Regions from separate parts of the Streptomyces sp. NBC_00094 genome, predicted to be linked through region 3. Evidence: riboswitches for the same ligand, from Rfam matches in the RefSeq annotation. Region 3 holds a riboswitch; each other region holds the start of a gene.

Region 1 (3,263 bases), 5.7 Mb from region 3:
CCCCTCCGTGAGGTACGTCTCCACCGAGCCCCAGGTCGCCTCGATCGTCTCCAGGGCGGCCCGCAGGTACTCCGCCCGCGCGTCGAAGAGCGGGCTCAGCAGCTCCATCACCTCGGGCGACATCGCGTCCGCGGAGGTGGAGCTGCGGCGCACCTTGTAGCGGCGGTGCGGGTCGTTCGACTTCACGTAGTCGGCCTCGATCGCCTCCCGCTCGACCCCGAGGGCGAGCAGCGTGATGGCGATGGAGAGGCCGGCCCGGTCCTTGCCCGCGGCGCAGTGCATCAGGGCCGGGACGCTCTCCTCCGCCATGGCGTGCAGGATCCGGCTGTGCTCCGAGGTCCGCTCGATCACCATCTTCCGGTACGAGTCGGACATTCGGGTCGCCGCCTTGTCGTCGCCCAGGATCTCCCGCAGCTGGGCGATGTCGCCGTCGCGCACCAGCTTCCAGAACTCCTTGCCGTCGGCCGGGTCGTTGAGCGGTATGTTCACGTTCCGCACGCCGGGGAGTTCGACGTCCGCGCCCTCGATCCTGACGTCGGCCTCGTTGCGGAAGTCGAAGACGGTGTGCAGGCCCAGCGAGGCGAGGAAGGCGGCGTCCGCCTCGGTCGCGTGGGCCAGGTGGCCGCTGCGGAAGAGGCGACCGGGCCGCACGGCGCGCCCGTCCGTCGTCGGCAGGCCGCCCACGTCCCGGAAGTTGCGGACCTCCGCCAGCTCGGGCTCGTTCGCTTCGGTGGGCGGGACCTGCGGCAGCTGCTGCGTCACGGATGCTCCTGGGTGTCGACGTTCGGGCGCCCGATGCGAGATCGGTTCCTAGGGCAATCATCCAGGTGGGGAGGGGGTAGCGCACCCCCTCGGACGGGAATGGGCGATCTGTCCGAAATGGGATGTTGGGTAGAACAAGCCCTGTTTGAGGGTGAGATGACGGGGTGCCGCGTGAGCAGGGTCATAGAGGTGACGGATCGTGGCTGACGGCCCGGAGCAAATCCCGTACGGAAAAAGGAAATCGAAGGACCGTCATCGACGGAGGGTGACCGGATTTCCGCCCGGAATTCGACCGAGGTAATGCCGGGCGATATTTACGGCTTGTTCGCTCCGACCCCACTCGTCTAGCGTCACCGTCAATCCGGTCGGACCGCCGAATCCTGCCACCGTCCGGAATCCGCACTCATCCCGAACGTGGCAGGAGCGGGGGACCCAGGAAGTACGCCGGTCCCGCGACGCAGGACGGCTTTGGGGTGAAGCCGCGTGAGAACGCGGCCGGGCATCTCCAGTCCGAACCCGACAGCTCACCTCGTAGGCGCCGGAGAGGAATTCGTCATGCCCGCGAACGGTAAGCACCGCCGCCCCAAGATCAACCCCATCACGCGTGGAATCGTCGCCGCCGGTACCGGAGGTGCCGTCGTCGCCCTTCCGCTCTTCGGTGCGACCGCCGCCCACGCCGTCGAGCCGGCCGCCCCGGCCGCCGTGTCGGGCCAGGTCGTGGCCGTCGCCGCTCAGGCGAAGGCCCCCGCCGCCCTCCAGGCCGCGCCCGCCGCCGCCGTGAAGGCCGCGCCGACGACGTACTCCGTCGTCAGCGGCGACTACCTGTCGAAGATCGCCACCGAGCACCACCTCTCGGGCGGCTGGCAGAAGCTGTACGAGGACAACCGCCAGGTCGTCGGTGAGAACCCCTCGCTGATCCTGCCCGGCATGAAGCTCACCCTCGGCGCCAAGAGCACCGCGGCCGCCACTCCGAAGAGCGCCGCGCCCAAGGCCGCCGCCCCGAAGAGCACGCCGAAGAGCAGCCCGAAGAGCAGCAAGAGCAGCTCCTCGCAGGGCTCCGGCGACGAGACCCGCGCCTCCCGCAGCAGCGAGCGCTCCTCCGCCCCGACCTCCACCGCCGCCCAGTCGGACGCGTCGACCTCGTCGCGCTCCACCGGCTCCTCCGCCTCCGCTTCCGGCTGGGTCTCCCCGGTCAGCGGCGGCATCTCCACCCCGTACCGCGCCTCCGGCTCCATGTGGTCCTCCGGCTACCACACCGGTGTCGACTTCATCGCCTCCTCCGGTACGACCGTCCGCGCCGTCGGCGCCGGCACCGTCGTCTCGGCCGGCTGGAGCGGCGCCTACGGCAACGAGGTCGTCATCCAGCACGCCGACGGCAGCTACTCGCAGTACGCGCACCTCTCCTCCCTCGCCATCTCCTCCGGCCAGTCCGTGAGCGGTGGCCAGCAGATCGGCCTCTCCGGCTCCACCGGCAACTCCACCGGACCGCACCTCCACTTCGAGATCCGCACCTCGCCGAGCTACGGCTCCGACGTGGACCCGCTCGCGTACCTGCGCCAGCACGGCGTCTCCATCTGAGACCCCTCGCTCGAACGACGGCCCGGCACTCCTGTGCCGGGCCGTCGGCGTTTCCTGCCGGGCCTTCGGCGTTCCTGACACATTCCGAGACCTATTCCGGCTTGGCGGAATCTTTATCGGTGGCATATCTCACGCTCCGTCAACCCTTCCTTACGGTCGCGTAGGTCACAGCCGAAAGGGAAGGATGTGCTCCCGTGGCAGACGATTCGAGATCAACAGACAAGAACGCATTCGGGTCGTACGCGGCGATCGGTGACAGCTTCACCGAGGGCGTCGGAGACCCCGGGCCCGACGGGACGTATGTCGGCTGGGCGGACCGTTTCGCGGTCCTGCTCGCCGACCAGCTGCCGGAGCACGACGCCTTCCGCTACGCCAACCTGGCCGTACGCGGGCGCCTTCTCGATCAGATCGTGGCGGAACAGGTCCCCCGGGCGAAGGAACTCGCCCCCGACCTGGTGACCTTCTGTGCCGGCGGCAACGACATCATCCGTCCCGGCACGGACCCCGACGACGTGGCCGAGCGCTTCGAGCGCGCCGTCGCGGACCTGACCTCCGCCGTCGGCACCGTGATGGTGACCACCGGCTTCGACACCCGTGACATCCCCGTGCTCCGGCACCTGCGCGGCAAGATCGCCACCTACACCGCCCACGTCCGGTCCATCGCGGACCGCTACGACTGCCCGGTGCTCGACCTGTGGTCCCTCAAGTCGGTCCAGGACCTGCAGGCCTGGGACGACGACCGGCTGCACCTCTCGCCCGACGGCCACACCCGGGTCGCCCTGCGCGCCGCGCAGGTCCTCGGCATGCCCGTGCCCGCGGACCCGGACCAGCCGTGGCCGCCGCGCCCCCCGCGCGGCACGCTGGAGGTGCGCCGCGACGACATCCACTGGGCCAAGGAGTACCTCGTGCCCTGGATCGGACGC
Region 2 (3,263 bases), 2.2 Mb from region 3:
CGCGCCCAGCAGATCGCGGTCGCCGACAGGGCGCTCGCCGCCGGCAGCACCGACTGGGCCACCTGCGCGCCGATCGCCGGCCTGAGGAACGACGGCAAGGCCACGGGCGTGGACCCCGGCCCGGCCACCGCGACGAAGGCGCCCACCGGGCCCGTCGCGGAGTCGAACCGGACCGCGGGCGTCCCGGTCACCCCCGAGGAGGTCTCCGCCGCGGCCAGGGCCGCCGAGTCGGCCGTGACCACCGCGCCGACCGGATCCGCCGCGTCCCCCGGGACCGTCGGCTCCGTCGGGTCCGGCCAGGCGTCGAAGGACCCCGCCGCGACCGTCGTGCCCGTCACCCCCGCGACGCCGGTCAGCCCGACCGCTCCCGTGGTGCCGGTCACTCCCGGTACGCCGTCGGACCCGGGCTCGACGACGTCGCCGACCACCCCGGCGACGCCCGATGCGTCCCTTACGCCCGGAACGCCCGGAACGTCGACGGGTGACACCTCGTCGGCCACGCCCGGAACCGGCAAGCACCGGGGCGAGGCGGCTCCGGATGAAACCGGCGCAACGGGCGCAACGGGCACATCGCCCGAATCCGGACGACACGCTTCGGAGGCGGACAAGTCGGCGGAAAGCTCCGCCACGGCGTCCACGCCTGACGGGGTGACGAATGCGGGCGCAACGGACAGTCAGGACGCTTCGGGCGCTTACACGGTGCGGCCCGGTGACAACCTGTCCGAGATTGCACAGGAAAACGAACTCCCCGGGGGCTGGAACGCCCTCTATGACGCCAACCGCGGGACCGTGGGCGCCGATCCGAACCTCATCGTCCCTGGTCAGAGCCTTGACCTGACGAACGGTTCGGCCGAGCAGGCGGGGTAGTTCAGGGGCTTATGTCCAGTTCTGGGCAAGTGAGACATGGGTCTCTTCGCCCCAACTGGCGTGTCACGTCCGCGAACTTTGCTCCCGTCACCTCCCACCTGCGCAAACAGCCCCCACCGGAGGGCAAGTAGGGGCGATATTTCCGCAATACGCCTCTTTGAACTTCCGGTGGGTCTGTGTCTACGGTCGTAACCGCTCGCCACCGCGGGCCCCGTCGACCGAAACGCCGAATCCTGCCGTCGGTTGATGGGAACAGTCGTCGCGTAAGCGCCGAAGGCAGGAGCGGGGGACCCAAGGTAAGTGCCGACCCCGGCCGTTGAGACAGACGGCCGACGATCGGCTTGGGGTGAAGCCACGTGCAAGGACACGTGGCCGGGCAACTCATTGGCCCGAACCCGACAGCTCACCTCGTAGGCGTCGGTGAGGAGAATTCCATGCTGTTTTCCGCCAAGGGCAAACACCGTCGTCCCTCCAAGGCCACCCAGGTCGTCACGCTCGTCGGCGTCACCGGTGTCGCCGTCGCCGCCCCGCTGATGACCGCGGGCACCGCCTCGGCCGCGACGTCCTCCGAGTGGGACCGCGTCGCCCAGTGCGAGTCCGGTGGCAACTGGTCCATCAACACCGGCAACGGCTACTACGGCGGCCTGCAGTTCTCGAGCTCCACCTGGGCCGCGTACGGCGGTACCGCCTACGCCCCGAACGCCAACCAGGCGTCGAAGTCCCAGCAGATCACCATCGCCGAGAAGGTCCTCGCGGGCCAGGGCAAGGGTGCCTGGCCGAGCTGTGGCGTGGGCCTCTCCGGCACCTCGTACAGCGGCGAAGCCACCGAGAGCGCGCCGCAGCGGACCGTCAAGCAGCCGCGGCAGGAGCGCACGGCCGAGCAGCCGACCACCCGCAGCGAGCAGCGCCAGGCCCCGAAGAAGACCACGCAGCAGCACGCCGCGCCGAAGGCCGCCACCAAGAAGACCCTCACCACCCCGACCGGCAAGACGGTCAAGAAGGGTGACGGCGAGTACCGGGTCAAGGCCGGCGACACCCTCGGCAAGATCGCTCAGGCGCAGGGCGTCACGGGCGGCTGGGTCAAGCTCTTCGACCTGAACGAGGACGTCGTGGACAACGCCGACCTCATCTACGTGGGTCAGCAGCTCCACCTCAAGTGAGGCCGGCGGCCCGTGTGAGTCCGGCGGCTCACCCGGCCCCGACGACCCTCCCGCGGTGACCACCCCGGTCCGGCGCACTCTCCCCCGTGCGCGCCGGACCGGGGTTTCCGCGTTTCACGGGGAATTGACGGTTACTGTCCAGTAGATCCGGGGTCGTTCGTCCCGGGATGCATGCCCTTGGGTCCTTTTTCGTCCCAGGGGGCGGGCGCACGGCCGGCCGGACCCCCGGAGCCGGTTAGGCTCTTGTCGCAAGGCCAAGCGACCCTGCACCGACCTTGCGTCACATCCAGCGTCACATCCCAGAAGGAGATGCTCGTGCCGTCCATCGACGTCGTCGTAGCCCGGGAAATCCTGGACTCCCGAGGCAACCCCACGGTCGAGGTCGAGGTCGGCCTCGACGACGGCAGCACCGGCCGTGCTGCTGTTCCGTCCGGTGCCTCCACCGGTGCGTTCGAGGCCATCGAGCTTCGCGACGGTGACCCCAACCGCTACCTCGGCAAGGGTGTCGAGAAGGCCGTCCTCGCCGTCATCGAGCAGATCGGCCCGGAGCTCGTCGGCTACGACGCCACCGAGCAGCGCCTGATCGACCAGGCCATGTTCGACCTGGACGCCACCGAGAACAAGGGCTCCCTCGGCGCCAACGCCATCCTCGGCGTCTCCCTCGCCGTCGCGCACGCCGCGGCCGAGGCCTCGGACCTCCCGCTCTTCCGCTACCTCGGCGGCCCGAACGCGCACCTGCTGCCCGTTCCGATGATGAACATCCTCAACGGTGGGTCGCACGCCGACTCCAACGTGGACATCCAGGAGTTCATGATCGCCCCGATCGGCGCGGAGTCCTTCTCCGAGGCCCTTCGCTGGGGTGCGGAGATCTACCACACCCTCAAGGCCGTGCTGAAGCGCAAGGGCCTCTCCACCGGCCTCGGCGACGAGGGCGGCTTCGCGCCGAACCTCGAGTCGAACCGCGCCGCCCTGGACCTCATCGTCGAGGCCATCAAGGAGGCCGGCTACACCCCGGGCTCCGACGTCGCGCTCGCGCTCGACGTGGCCGCGTCCGAGTTCTACAAGGACGGCACGTACGAGTTCGAGGGCAAGTCCCGCTCGGCCGCCGAGATGACCGAGTACTACGAGGAGCTCGTCTCCGCGTACCCGATGGTCTCCATCGAGGACCCGCTGTACGAGGACGACTGGGCGGGCTGGAAGGTCCTCACCGACAAGCTGGGCTCCAAGGTCCAGATC
Region 3 (3,263 bases):
GGCGGCCGGACTGACGGCCGCCCGGCCGGACGCGGCCGTCGTGTCGGTGCGCGCCCCCTCGCCGGAGGCGGCGCTGCGCTGGGCCGCCGACTGCCGCGAACAGGGCCTGGCGGTCGGCTGCTTCAGGCCGCCGTCCGTCCCGGACGGCATCTCGCGGCTGCGTCTCACGGCCCGCGCCGACCTGACGGACGCCGAGGTCGCGCGGGCGGTGGAGACGATCCTGCGGACGGCGCCCGACGCCGTCTGACCCGTCGGCCAGGGTGCCCAAGAGCGTTTCCGGGCAGCAGAGTTCACCGCTTCGGGCGATAGATGCGCACATATCGTGGTGGAACGCCACCCGGGGCGGCACGATCGGTGGCACTCTGACGCGAAGCGCAAACCGGGGCGGCGTCCCCGGTGGGAAAGGGACAGCGTCGCCATGGCAGACCATCTGGAAGCATCCGTCACTCTGCCGAGCGATCCCGCCTCGGTTCCCACGGCACGGAGGTACGTCGCGGACGTCCTGGGCGATTGGGGGCTCGACGGAGCCGCGGAGACCGCGGACTCCATTCGGCTGATCGTCTCGGAGCTGGCCACCAACGCCGTCCAGCACACCTTCGGGCAGTCGCCGACCTTCACGGTCGACCTCCGGCTGGAGCGGGAGGAACGGCTGCACATCGGTGTGACCGACAGCCATCCCCGCTGGCCCCGCCGTCTCCCGGCGGCGGTCCAGCAGGACAACGGCCGCGGCATGGTCATCATCCGGGTCCTGGCGGCGGAGGCCGGCGGCCGTCTCTCGGTCACCCCGACCGAGGAGGGCGGCAAGACGGTCTGGATCACGATCCCGTGGACGGCCGCCGTCGTCCGGGCCGGCTCGGCCGGCGTGCAGCTCCTCTGAAGCGTGTCGCGGAGGGCTGTGATGCGCTTGGGGGCCTGTCCCGGCCGTGAGAGGTGCGGCGGCGCCACCGCACCCTTCACTCACCAGGGGTCAGCGCCCGGGGTCCGTCACCGGACGCGGCCGTAGTAGACCTTCGACGACCAGATTCTGTCGAGCTTCACCCACGAGCCCGTCTTGGGCGAGTGCCAGATCTTGCCGCTGCCGGCGTAGATGCCGACGTGGTAGACACGTCCGCCCGAGTGGAAGAAGACCAGGTCCCCCTTCTGCCGGCTGGAGGCGGAGATGTGCCGGGTCTTGTTGTACTGCTGCTGCGCTGTGCGGGGCAGCGACTTGCCCGCCTTCTTGTACGCGTAGAGCGTCAGGCCGGAGCAGTCGAACCGTGTCGGTCCGGTGGCTCCGTACCGGTAAGGCGATCCCTTCTTGGCGGCGGCGACGTTCAATGCCTTGTTCGCGTAGGCCGTCGCCGCCTGGGCCTCCGGTGCCGCACCTGGTGCGAACAACGTGCCGCCGACGGCGGCGAGGGTGAGAGCCGAGACGGCTCCGGCCCGGGACAGCAGGGACGGGACATGCATCTGCGCGGTCATGCGCAACCCTTCGTCAGCCGCCTGAGAAGGATGACCTGTCGGGTTCGGGCAGGCGAAGATGCCCGGCCGCGGCTGCGGCTTCACCCCAAGGAACGGCCCCGCTGCGAAAACAGCGCGAACGTCCCGTACTGATTGGGTCCTCCACTCCTGCCGATCCACTCCTGTCGACCAGACGTCCGGGACAGCGGCAGGACTCGGCGTCCGCCCGGACCGCCCCGCCGCGGCGGCGGGGGCTTGTCGTCGTCACGGATCTTGACCCACGACATGGGTGAAAACCGAGCTGAAACGGCGATATGTGAGGCTCCTCACGACTGATCCATTCGGGTGGACAAGAAGCCTTTGTGATCTTTGGAGGTTTGGCCTACGAGCCGCGTACCAGCGATGGAACGTTCGATTCCGCCAAATGCGTACACCTGTTGCGCAACTCGCCCGCTTCCTGTGTCGACTCGTCGACTACGCCGAACGGGGGAGGGATTCTGCGACGCGTGTCGGCCGACCGGCCCTCGACACGACACGCGTGAATGTCAACTCGCCCGACTCCGGGGGGCGGTGAACCGGTCCGTCCGGTGCTCCCCGTCCAACACCCTTGAGGCGCACGCCAATGTGCCCGCGCGCACCTCGTTCTCGCCCCGTATATGCATGAGCGTCAGGGCCTCGCGGGGCGCCTCGACCCGTCCCACCAGCGCCTGAGCCGCACGCAACGCCCCATAGGTATGCGTATCTCTGGATGGACTGATCTTCGATCGAGGCGGCCTGGCCGAGGCGGGTGGTCTCCATGTCGCAGGAGAGCGTCCGCATCGTGCCGTGGCTCGCCGACCTGGTCGACCGCGTCGTATACGGCGGTGAGCGGGCGGTCGGCCCGGTCTCCGCGCTGCGCCCGATCGACTTCGCCGCGGGCCGACAACGCCGCTTCGGCATCGCCGCCCATCACCGCGACCCCGGCGCCTCCTGGCGAGTGCCCGGCAGCTCCCGGCGATCGGATGATCATGGAAACGCAAAGCCGGAGTTAACGAGCCGGAAAAACTTCCGCCCTAACGTGCAATGTCCGGCCGCGTACCGCTTCTCCGCAGCTCAACACGGCGTTGACGCTGGGTAGGGTCCGCAGCTGTCCGGGTGCCGTCCCGGTCGACGACTGTGAGGTGGAAGAGTGCAACTGAGCCCGCACGAACAGGAACGCCTGCTCATTCATGTCGCGGCCGACGTGGCCGAGAAGCGCCGGGCGCGGGGTGTGCGGCTCAACCACCCCGAGGCCGTCGCCCTGCTCACCTCCCACATCCTGGAAGGCGCCAGGGACGGCCGCACCGTCGCGGAGCTGATGGCCTCCGGGCGCAAGGTGCTCACCCGTGACGAGGTCATGGACGGCATCCCCGAGATGATCCACGACGTCCAGGTCGAGGCCACCTTCCCGGACGGCACCAAGCTCGTCACCGTCCACGACCCGATCGTCTGAGCGGGGCGCGCCGATGATCCCCGGAGAGATCCTGTACGCGGAGGACCCCGTGACCCTCAACGAGGGGCGCCCCGTCACCCGCGTGACCGTTCTCAACGCCGCCGACCGCCCCGTGCAGGTCGGCTCCCACTACCACTTCGCCGAGGTCAACCCCGGCCTGGAGTTCGACCGCGCCGCCGCGCGCGGGCACCGCCTCCACATCGCCGCCGGAACCGCCGTCCGCTTCGAACCCGGCATCCCCGTCGAGGTCGAACTCGTCCCGATCGCCGGCCGCCGGATCGTCCCGGGGCTGCGCGGCGAGACCGCCGGCCCGCTGGACGAGACAGCCGATGCCGATGCCGATGCCGAAGCC

Evidence for each region. A riboswitch is a leader RNA that binds a small molecule or an ion and turns the genes downstream of it on or off. The one in region 3 is predicted to bind cyclic di-AMP.
Region 1: another riboswitch for cyclic di-AMP. It lies ahead of OG580_RS30485 (LysM peptidoglycan-binding domain-containing M23 family metallopeptidase); the one in region 3 lies ahead of OG580_RS04525 (C40 family peptidase).
Region 2: another riboswitch for cyclic di-AMP. It lies ahead of OG580_RS14075 (transglycosylase family protein); the one in region 3 lies ahead of OG580_RS04525 (C40 family peptidase).

What each region holds. Positions count from the first base shown of each region.
Region 1 covers NZ_JAPEMB010000001.1:6,828,702-6,831,964, forward strand. The annotation lists gene OG580_RS30480 (tyrosine-protein phosphatase) at 1-762, opposite strand, end outside; cyclic di-AMP (ydaO/yuaA leader) riboswitch at 1,124-1,313, shown strand; gene OG580_RS30485 (LysM peptidoglycan-binding domain-containing M23 family metallopeptidase) at 1,318-2,340, shown strand; gene OG580_RS30490 (SGNH/GDSL hydrolase family protein) at 2,535-3,263, shown strand, end outside.
Region 2 covers NZ_JAPEMB010000001.1:3,272,897-3,276,159, reverse strand. The annotation lists gene OG580_RS14080 (transglycosylase family protein) at 1-867, shown strand, start outside; cyclic di-AMP (ydaO/yuaA leader) riboswitch at 1,126-1,299, shown strand; gene OG580_RS14075 (transglycosylase family protein) at 1,302-2,027, shown strand; gene eno (phosphopyruvate hydratase) at 2,337-3,263, shown strand, end outside.
Region 3 covers NZ_JAPEMB010000001.1:1,084,396-1,087,658, reverse strand. The annotation lists gene OG580_RS04535 (8-amino-7-oxononanoate synthase) at 1-247, shown strand, start outside; gene OG580_RS04530 (ATP-binding protein) at 419-877, shown strand; gene OG580_RS04525 (C40 family peptidase) at 985-1,461, opposite strand; cyclic di-AMP (ydaO/yuaA leader) riboswitch at 1,465-1,671, opposite strand; partial or broken gene OG580_RS04520 (hypothetical protein) at 1,986-2,201, opposite strand; gene OG580_RS04515 (hypothetical protein) at 2,237-2,557, shown strand; gene OG580_RS04510 (urease subunit gamma) at 2,609-2,911, shown strand; gene OG580_RS04505 (urease subunit beta) at 2,925-3,263, shown strand, end outside.